DNA from 2 places in the Lactobacillus melliventris genome. Region 2 is predicted to be linked to the other one. Evidence: predicted binding sites of a transcription regulator. Region 2 holds the regulator's gene; the other holds the start of a gene.
The links. The regulator HrcA, encoded in region 2, represses chaperone genes, less so after heat shock. The targets are predictions, from matches to a motif close to TTAGCACTCNNNNNNNNNGAGTGCTAA.
Positions count from the first base shown of each region.

Region 1: a site for HrcA is predicted at 1,479-1,505, ahead of ACFQ32_RS04610 (ATP-dependent Clp protease ATP-binding subunit). Genes of this name have one in related genera too.

Region 1 is NZ_JBHTMT010000003.1:137,503-141,938, forward strand. Features, by position in the region: gene ptsP (phosphoenolpyruvate--protein phosphotransferase) at 1-815, opposite strand, end outside; gene ACFQ32_RS04600 (phosphocarrier protein HPr) at 815-1,081, opposite strand; gene ACFQ32_RS04605 (hypothetical protein) at 1,195-1,377, opposite strand; gene ACFQ32_RS04610 (ATP-dependent Clp protease ATP-binding subunit) at 1,547-3,751, shown strand; gene ACFQ32_RS04615 (DUF1827 family protein) at 3,877-4,158, shown strand; gene ACFQ32_RS04620 (peptide chain release factor 3) at 4,187-4,436, opposite strand, start outside.
Region 2 is NZ_JBHTMT010000001.1:217,212-221,647, reverse strand. Features, by position in the region: gene dnaK (molecular chaperone DnaK) at 1-786, opposite strand, end outside; gene grpE (nucleotide exchange factor GrpE) at 805-1,398, opposite strand; gene hrcA (heat-inducible transcriptional repressor HrcA) at 1,411-2,460, opposite strand; gene ribF (riboflavin biosynthesis protein RibF) at 2,596-3,528, opposite strand; gene truB (tRNA pseudouridine(55) synthase TruB) at 3,547-4,436, opposite strand, start outside.

The DNA.
Region 1 (4,436 bases), on a different contig from region 2:
GTAAACTTTTTACCGTCTGCAGTAACTGAAGGCTCGTTCTTTAATTTTTCCCATTCAGCTTTTTGCTGCAAAAAGTCAGAACTCTTTTGTTGATATTCAGCAACTTGACTGTCAGTAGGCTTAACTACTACATCACCGCTTAGACCGTCAACAGCAATCGTGTCGCCGTTTTCAACATCCTTGGTAATTGAATCAGTACCTACAACTGCTGGCAATTCAAGTGAACGCGCCATGATAGCAGAGTGTGCTGTTCTTCCGCCAATATCAGTAACAAAGCCCTTAACAAATTTTTTATTAAGTTGGGCAGTATCACTAGGAGTTAAATCATGAGCAACCACAATAACTTCGTGATCAATGGCAGCTGGGTTTGGTAATTCCTTACCCAGCAAGTGAGCCATAATTCTCTTAGAAACATCGCGCACATCGGCTGCACGTTGCTGCATATATGTGTTATCAGTCATTCCTTCAAAAATACTGATAAACTTTTGGGCAGTTTCGTCAAGAGCAGCTTCACTGTTAACTTTTTGTTCCTTGATTTCGTTTTCAATGGCACCAGTAAATTCAGGATCGTTCAAGATCATAAGGTGAGCTTCAAAGACTTGAGCTTCGTCTTCACCTAAACTCTTCTTTGCACTATCACGAATTTTTTCAACTTCAGTAGTTGATACTGAAATTGCCTTCTTATAGCGTGCTAACTCACTTTCAACATCGCTAACTGTAGATTTTGAAAATGAAAGATCAGGTTCAACCAAGAGATAAGCTGGTGCTACAGCAATACCATCACTAGCAGCAATTCCTTTTAATGTCTTGGTCATTATTCAGCTAAGCCCTCTTTTTTCATAGTCTCTGAAATAGCGTTAATTGCATCTTTTTCGTCGTCGCCACTAGCACTGATAGTAACATCAGCATTTTTGCCAACACCAAGTGACATAACACCCATAATTGACTTTAAATTAACTGACTTACCATTGTATTCCAAATTGATATCTGAACCAAATTTAGAAGCAGCTTGTACTAGCAATGTAGCTGGACGAGCATGAATACCTGTTTCTGCAACAACATGAAAATCGCGTTTTTCCATTATATATATCTCCTTTGAATTCAAAAAATCAAACCGGTAATAAATACCTATTCGCCTACTTAGACTATCATTTTTTTGTGAATTAGACAACATAAATGTAACAGTTTACATCATTAAACTTCAGATTTTGATTTTGAGTAAATTATTTTACCACCTCGCAATGCTTTCCCTGTAATATTTTGCCTTTTTTCAAAAGACCTCAATGCTGCTTGAAATTCAAAAGCATTTTTGGGCTCAACTTCATAGTGATCGAGTTCGCCATTCGCTAATTGCACCAGAATTTTTTGAAAATCCAAAATTATCACCACTTTTTAGTCAATTTAATTTATGCAATCATCTGATCTTGCACCAATATTTTATCATATTAGCGTTACTTACAAATAATAAGATTCAGGTTTTAGCACTTGATTATTGCGAGTGCTAATTATATAATTTAGTAAACTGATATGAAAGGCGGTAATACAATTGCTTTGTCAAAACTGTCAAAAACGACCAGCTTCCATTCATCTTTTTGCGAAGGTTAACGGACAAAGTCGTGAAATTAATTTATGTGGACAATGTTATCAACAACTTAAACAACAAGGAAATATTAATATGAACAATGATAATAACGACTTCTTTGGTGATTTCAGCGACCTGTTTAATTACAACGGCAATGCGGGAAATCCAGGGGACCCCAGAATGGGCAATGGGAATCCAGGAAACGTCAATAATGGCAACAATGGTGCTGGGGGCGGACGCTCACTGCTTGATCAGTATGGAACCGATCTTACTGCTCTAGCAAGAAAAGGTAAAATTGACCCAGTTATTGGACGCGATAAAGAAATTGCTCGTGTCATTGAAATCTTGAATCGCAGAACAAAGAACAATCCTGTCCTAATCGGTGAAGCCGGTGTCGGTAAGACTGCTGTAGTTGAGGGCTTAGCCCAGCAAATTGTCGACGGTTCGGTCCCGGCCAAGCTGCAAGATAAAAGAATAATATCACTAAACGTAGTTTCTTTAGTTCAAGGTACAGGCATTCGGGGTCAATTTGAACAACGAATGCAGCAACTACTTAAAGAAGTACAAGGCCATGATGATATCATTCTCTTTATCGATGAAATTCACGAAATCGTTGGTGCAGGCAATGCCGAAGGTGGAATGGATGCCGGCAACATTATTAAACCCGCTCTTGCTCGTGGTGACCTGCAACTCGTTGGTGCTACCACATTAAAAGAATACCGGGAAATTGAAAAAGACTCTGCTCTGGCAAGAAGATTCCAGCCCGTTGATGTTAAAGAACCTTCTGTTGCAGAAACAATCCGTATTTTAAAGGGTATTCAAAAGCGCTACGAAGATTATCACCATGTTCACTATACTGATGATGCTATCAAGGCAGCAGCAGAATTATCTGAGCGTTACATTCAAGACCGCTTTTTACCTGATAAAGCCATTGACTTGTTAGATGAAGCAGGTTCAAGAATGAACCTGACAATTCCTTACGTCGACAAGGAAAAAATGAAGGAACGAATTGATGCGGCTCAGAAATTAAAACAAGAATCCCTCAAGAATGAAGATTATGAAAAAGCTGCCTACTACCGTGACCAAATCGAAAAATATAACAAGATGAAGGATCAGAAGGTTGATCCGGACAAATCTCCTATTATTACCAGCAAGATCATGAACAAGATTGTTGAAGAAAAAACTGGCATCCCTGTTGGTGACTTACAAAAGCAAGAAGAAAACCAGTTGCAAAACTTGGCACCAAATCTTAAGGCACACGTTATTGGTCAAGATAAAGCAGTCGATAAACTGGCTCGTGCAATTCGGCGTAACCGGATCGGTTTTAACAAATCTGGTAGACCAATCGGCTCCTTCCTCTTTGTGGGACCGACTGGTGTAGGTAAAACCGAATTAGCTAAACAACTGGCTCGGCAAATGTTTGGTTCAGAAAATGCCTTAATTCGCTTCGATATGTCAGAATATATGGAATCATATTCTGTTTCCAAGTTAATTGGTTCAGCACCTGGTTACGTCGGTTATGAAGAAGCCGGACAACTAACAGAACGAGTAAGACGTCACCCATACAGTTTGATTTTACTTGATGAAATTGAAAAAGCTGATCCAGCTGTTATGAATCTTTTCTTACAGATTTTAGATGATGGCCGCTTAACTGATTCTCAAGGTAGAACTGTATCATTCAAGGATACAATTATCATCATGACCTCTAATGCTGGTCAAGGCATTAAGAACACTAGTGTTGGTTTCACTGCTGAAAATTCTGCAGATCAACCAGATTCCGCCAGAAGTTCAATGAGTCAATTCTTTAAGCCAGAGTTTTTAAACCGGTTGGATGATGTGATTGAATTCAACGAACTGACTAAGGATGACTTAATAAAAATTGTTAATTTAATGCTTGATGATGTAAACAGCATGGTTAAAAACCAAGGAATGCAAATTAACGTTACCGAGGATGCTAAAAAGAAATTAGTTGATGAAGGATATAGTCCTGATATGGGCGCAAGACCATTGCGTAGAACCATTCAGGAAGAAATTGAAGATAAAGTTGCTGACTATAAACTTGATCATCCTGCAGTGAAGAATTTGCTGGCTAGTGTTTCTGAAGATAAGATTGTTATCAGTGAAGATGAGAACACTATTAATTCAGCAAATGACACAACTAATATTTAAAGACGTCATTTTTAAGCATGATTATTGCAAAATATAATAATCATGCTTTTTATTAAAGAAAAAAGTTTAGTTTAGTTGTATACTTAAATTAAAAAAAGAACTACTAGAAGAAACGGGTGAAATCCATGCATTTAATAGATGTAACCAATAGTTATAAGGACCTAGTTCACAGTCAACTAAATACGACCAACGTAAATTATGTCAAAGTTTACTCTCTAGGCAATACCTCCGTTATCTACACCGAAAGTGATAAAGCAATCGGAATTGTCTTGGAAAATCACAATCGTCGTGTTCGTAAAGATGAAACGAACTTTGTTATTAAGCGACTTGTTAAAGAAAAAAATCCTTCATATATGTTGACATTTGATAAAAGTCAGCATGTAATTGAAATCCATATTGACAAATAAAAAAACTGGCTTAAAGCCAGTTTTTTGTTTACAGTTTTTCAGTCAGTTTAACATCTGGATATTTATCCTTGAAAAATCGCTCTGCAAATTGATTTTCAAACAAGAATAGCGGTTGGCCGTAACGGTCTTTTACTAGTAGATTTCGACTGTTAGCCATAGCCGGATCTAGCTGCTCAGGGTCAATCCAGCGTGCTACTCTGTGACCAATATTAGTCATTTCAACATCAGAATTATATTCATTTTTCATTCTGAATTTAAAGACCTCAAATTGCAGTTGC
Region 2 (4,436 bases):
AGATTCACCTGCAGAGATAAATGGCAATGAAATATGGGTTGCTGAAACACCAGACAAATCTTTCTTCGCTTTTTCAGCAGCATCCTTTAATCTTTGCAAAGCCATCTTATCTTTTGAAAGGTCAACGCCATTTTCATCTTTAAAGTTCTTAATCAGCCAATCAATAATCTTATTATCAAAATCATCACCACCAAGGTGGGTATCACCATTAGTTGACAATACTTGAAAGACGCCATCACCTAACTGCAGTACGGAAACATCGAAAGTACCACCACCAAGGTCGTAAACTAAGACTTTTTCATCTTCTGCGTCCTTGTCCAAACCATATGCAAGTGAAGATGCAGTAGGTTCGTTAATGATTCGCTTAACATCAAGGCCAGCTATTTTACCAGCATCCTTGGTAGCTTGACGCTGAGCGTCATTAAAGTATGCAGGTACAGTAATAACAGCATCGGTTACTTTCTCGCCCAAATAATCTTCAGAGAATTTCTTGATATACTGCAAGATCATTGCTGAAATTTCCTGTGGTGTATAAGCTTTATCACCAATTTTGACCTTATAATCAGTTTCGCCCATGTGACGTTTAATAGAAGAAATAGTATTGGGATTGGTAATTGCTTGTCTTTTGGCAACTTCACCAACTTGGATTTCTCCATCTTTAAAGGCAACTACTGAAGGGGTAGTGCGATTTCCTTCTGGGTTAGTAATAATTTTGGGTTCTTTACCCTCCAAAACGGCAACTGCTGAGTTAGTAGTTCCGAGGTCAATTCCGATAACTTTTGACATTGATATGCTTCCTTTCAATTATTGTGCTACAACAACCATAGCCGGTCTTAAAGTACGATCCTTGTACAAGTATCCCTTTTGTAAAACTCGTACAACATGATCTTTTTGATCATCATTTTCAGCTGCAACGGTTTGAACAGCTTGGTGTAAATTGGGATCAAATTTGACACCTTCAGCTATAATTTCACTGATACCGTGATCTTTCATCGCTTTAACCAGTGAATCAAGTGTCATCTGGACACCTTTTTTAAGCTGTTTTGATGCTTCGTCATCGACTTTAGTAGCTAAAGCTCTTTCTAAATTATCCATCGCTGGCAAAACATCTTTAGCTAAGGATTGAGACTCATATTTGATAAGCTGCGCTCTTTCTTTATTGTAGCGATTTTGCATATTTTGCATCTCAGCTTGACTGCGCAAATACTTATCTTCCAGATCGTCTTTTTCTTTTTGCAATTGAGTCAAATTACGCTGCAATTTACTTTCCAAAGACTCTGGTTTCTTTTCTTCGTTAGCCTTAGTCTTAGAATTTTCTACTTCTGTCTTTGACTTTTTATGCTCATCTTTTTTTGGCTCTTTTTTTGAGTTTTTACTATTATTTTCTTCTTTACTCACGGCTAACCTCCTTTATTTGAATCTACCATAATAATCAAGTAATTTTTTAGATAGTTCGTTTCTGAAATACTCGAGTAATCCAATCACCTGAGAATACGGCATATTATCAGGGCCAAGTAAAGCAATTATGCCCTTTCCATGAGAGCCAACGCTGTACTCTGCCGTAAGCAGACTGTAATCCTTTAACAAATCATTTGATAATTCGGATCCTAAACTAACTCGAACCGGATACCTGTCGCTTTTCAAATTTTGCCTATTGTCCAAAATACTGGAAATCAAATCATTATGCTCAATCATTTCATAGAGCGATCTTAAGTTTGAAATATCGTCCAGAGAAATGTTGTTAAGCAGGTTAATCTGACCATCAACATAGGTTTGCTCACTGGCAGCATCGTTAATAACATCCTCGACCAAATTAATCAGTTCAGAGACATGAGCAACTTTAAGTTTATTGCCCAAAGTCTTTTTAAGATAGTCTGGAGTAACTTGATCTAAAGTTTTGCCCACCAGCTGATCGTTAATCATGCGCACAGCCTGTTCAATTTCATCACCATTAACATTATAAGGTAAAGTATAAACCTGGTCATGAACGTCACCGTCACTAGTTCCTAAGACAGCCATAATCTGTCTGTTAAACAATGGCACGATACGAAAACCAGTAATAGTTAATTCACTATTTTCAGGACCTTCCGCAAATGCTGTGTAATTGGTTAGATCCGATAAAATTTTGACAGCTGCCTGTACGATATCGTTAACCTGATGAAATGGTTGATCAAGCTGACTAATGATTCGCTTGTATACAGAAGATGAAATTTGTAAAGGTTCAACTAAATTGTCAAGATAGTAGCGGTAGCCTTCAGTTGAAGGCACGCGGCCACTAGACAAATGAGTTTTCTCAATCAAACCCTTATCTTCTAAAACAGCCATTTCGTTACGAATAGTAGCACTTGAAACCTTAATAGGCAGTTGATTCATAACAGTTTTGGACCCAACAGGATCATGTGTCTGCGTAAAATCATTGATAATTGTTTTTAAAATTAATTCTTGACGTTCGGTCAACATAAATATCGCCCTCACTTTTAGCACTCAATCTGATTAGGTGCTAACAATTTATATGATACTAGCTTTTAGCAGAATGTCAAGTTGAGTGCTAACTTTTTTCTTAAAAAACGTCAATCATTTTTTCAGTATCATTAATTAATTCATCGCAGCAAAATAATTTTTAATTTCAGCCTCGTCTTGACTCATTTGTTGTGTTAGCTCTTTTAAATTGGCAAATTTAATTTCACCACGGGTATACTTATACCATTTAATTACCATTTCCTCATCATAAGCTTCCTGATCAAAGCCAAATAAGTTTGACTCAATATAAAGCTTTTTCCCCTGATTGATAGTCACATTATAGCCTACACTTGTCATTGAGTCATACCACTTACCACAAATCTTGGTTTTAGTCGCATAAACGCCAATTTTAGGAACAGCCTTGTCTTCACTCCAAACCAAATTAGCTGTGGGAAAACCTAGTTTATGCCCATTGCGCAAACCGTGACCTACATAGCCTGACATAACATAGGGAAAGCCTAACAACTTAGCGGCTAATTCCATATTTCCGCTAGTAATCGCTTTTTTGATTTCCGTAGAACCAATTTTTTGACCATCATAAGACTGCTTAGGGACATTAATTATATTGAACCTTCCCTGAGCAAACTTAGGGAAATTTTTCATATTAGCCGTGTCTTTAGGGCCATATGTGTAGTCAAAGCCAGCAACTACAGTGTCAGCATGTAATTTTACTATAATATTATCAACAAATTCCTGTGCAGTTAGTTTACTAAAAGCTTCATTAAAGTGCATCACCAACAAATAGTCAACTTTAAGTTTCTGCATCTTGTATGCTTTTTCTGGAAGAGTATCAATGTATGTAACTTTTTTATTTTGATAAACTTCTTTTGGATGACGATCAAACGTCATTACTACTAGTGGTAAATGTCTTTGCTTTGCTTTTTCTTTTGCGATTTTGATTAATTCTTGATGTCCGCGATGAACCCCATCGAAGAAACCTAAAGCAAGAATTATATTTTGGGGAATTATGTTTTCCTTAAAAGGGTATGTTAAATGGATAATTTCCATAATAAGACCTTCATTCACCTATTCATTTTGTAAAAGCATTAAATAAGGGCGATAAATGGTACCATCTTTGCGATAGATTGCCTTAACTTTATTATTGTAACTTAATGCCACCTTTTTTGCATTCGTTTTCAAAGAAATAGCTGCACCATTTTTAACTTTAGACCATAATTTATCATCAAGATCCATTTGCACGTAATTTCTAAAAAAAGAATCAATTGGTTGAATAATTTGATCAATTAATTTAGGATCTTCGGTAATTTCAGAAAGTTTTACAGACTGACTAATATCAAAACCTGAACTAGATGTGCGGCGCAAACTTTTCATTACTGCTGGTATTTTCAGTTGGGTACCTAAATCATTTATTAAAGAACGAACGTAGGTTCCTTTACTACATTCAATTTCAAAGTCAAACATTTCTTGACCTTTTTCTTTATCAAAGATAGGTTCATTTACAAGATTATAAGCAAAAATTTTAACTTGCCTTTTAGGTCGTTCTACCTCAATGCCAGCTCGTGCATATTCATATAAATGCCTACCGTTAACCCTCACAGCAGAATAGATCGGCGGCACCTGTTCAATTTGTCCCACAAATTCTTGCATTGCATCTTTTATCTCAGTTGATTTGACTTTATTCGTGATCTTTTTGCTAGCTGTTATTTTGCCGCTAATATCGCAACTATCAGTGGCAAAACCAAGTATTCCCTGGCCGATATATCTTTTATTTTGAGTATGCATTAACTCAATTAGTTTAGTAGCCTGTCCTATTGCGATTGGTAAAACACCTGTAACATCAGGATCAAGAGTACCAGCATGACCTATTTTCTTAATGTGCAAGACTTTGCGTAATTGATAGACAACATCAGCACTCGTCATGCCTTTTTCTTTGTCTATCACCAATATACCATTTA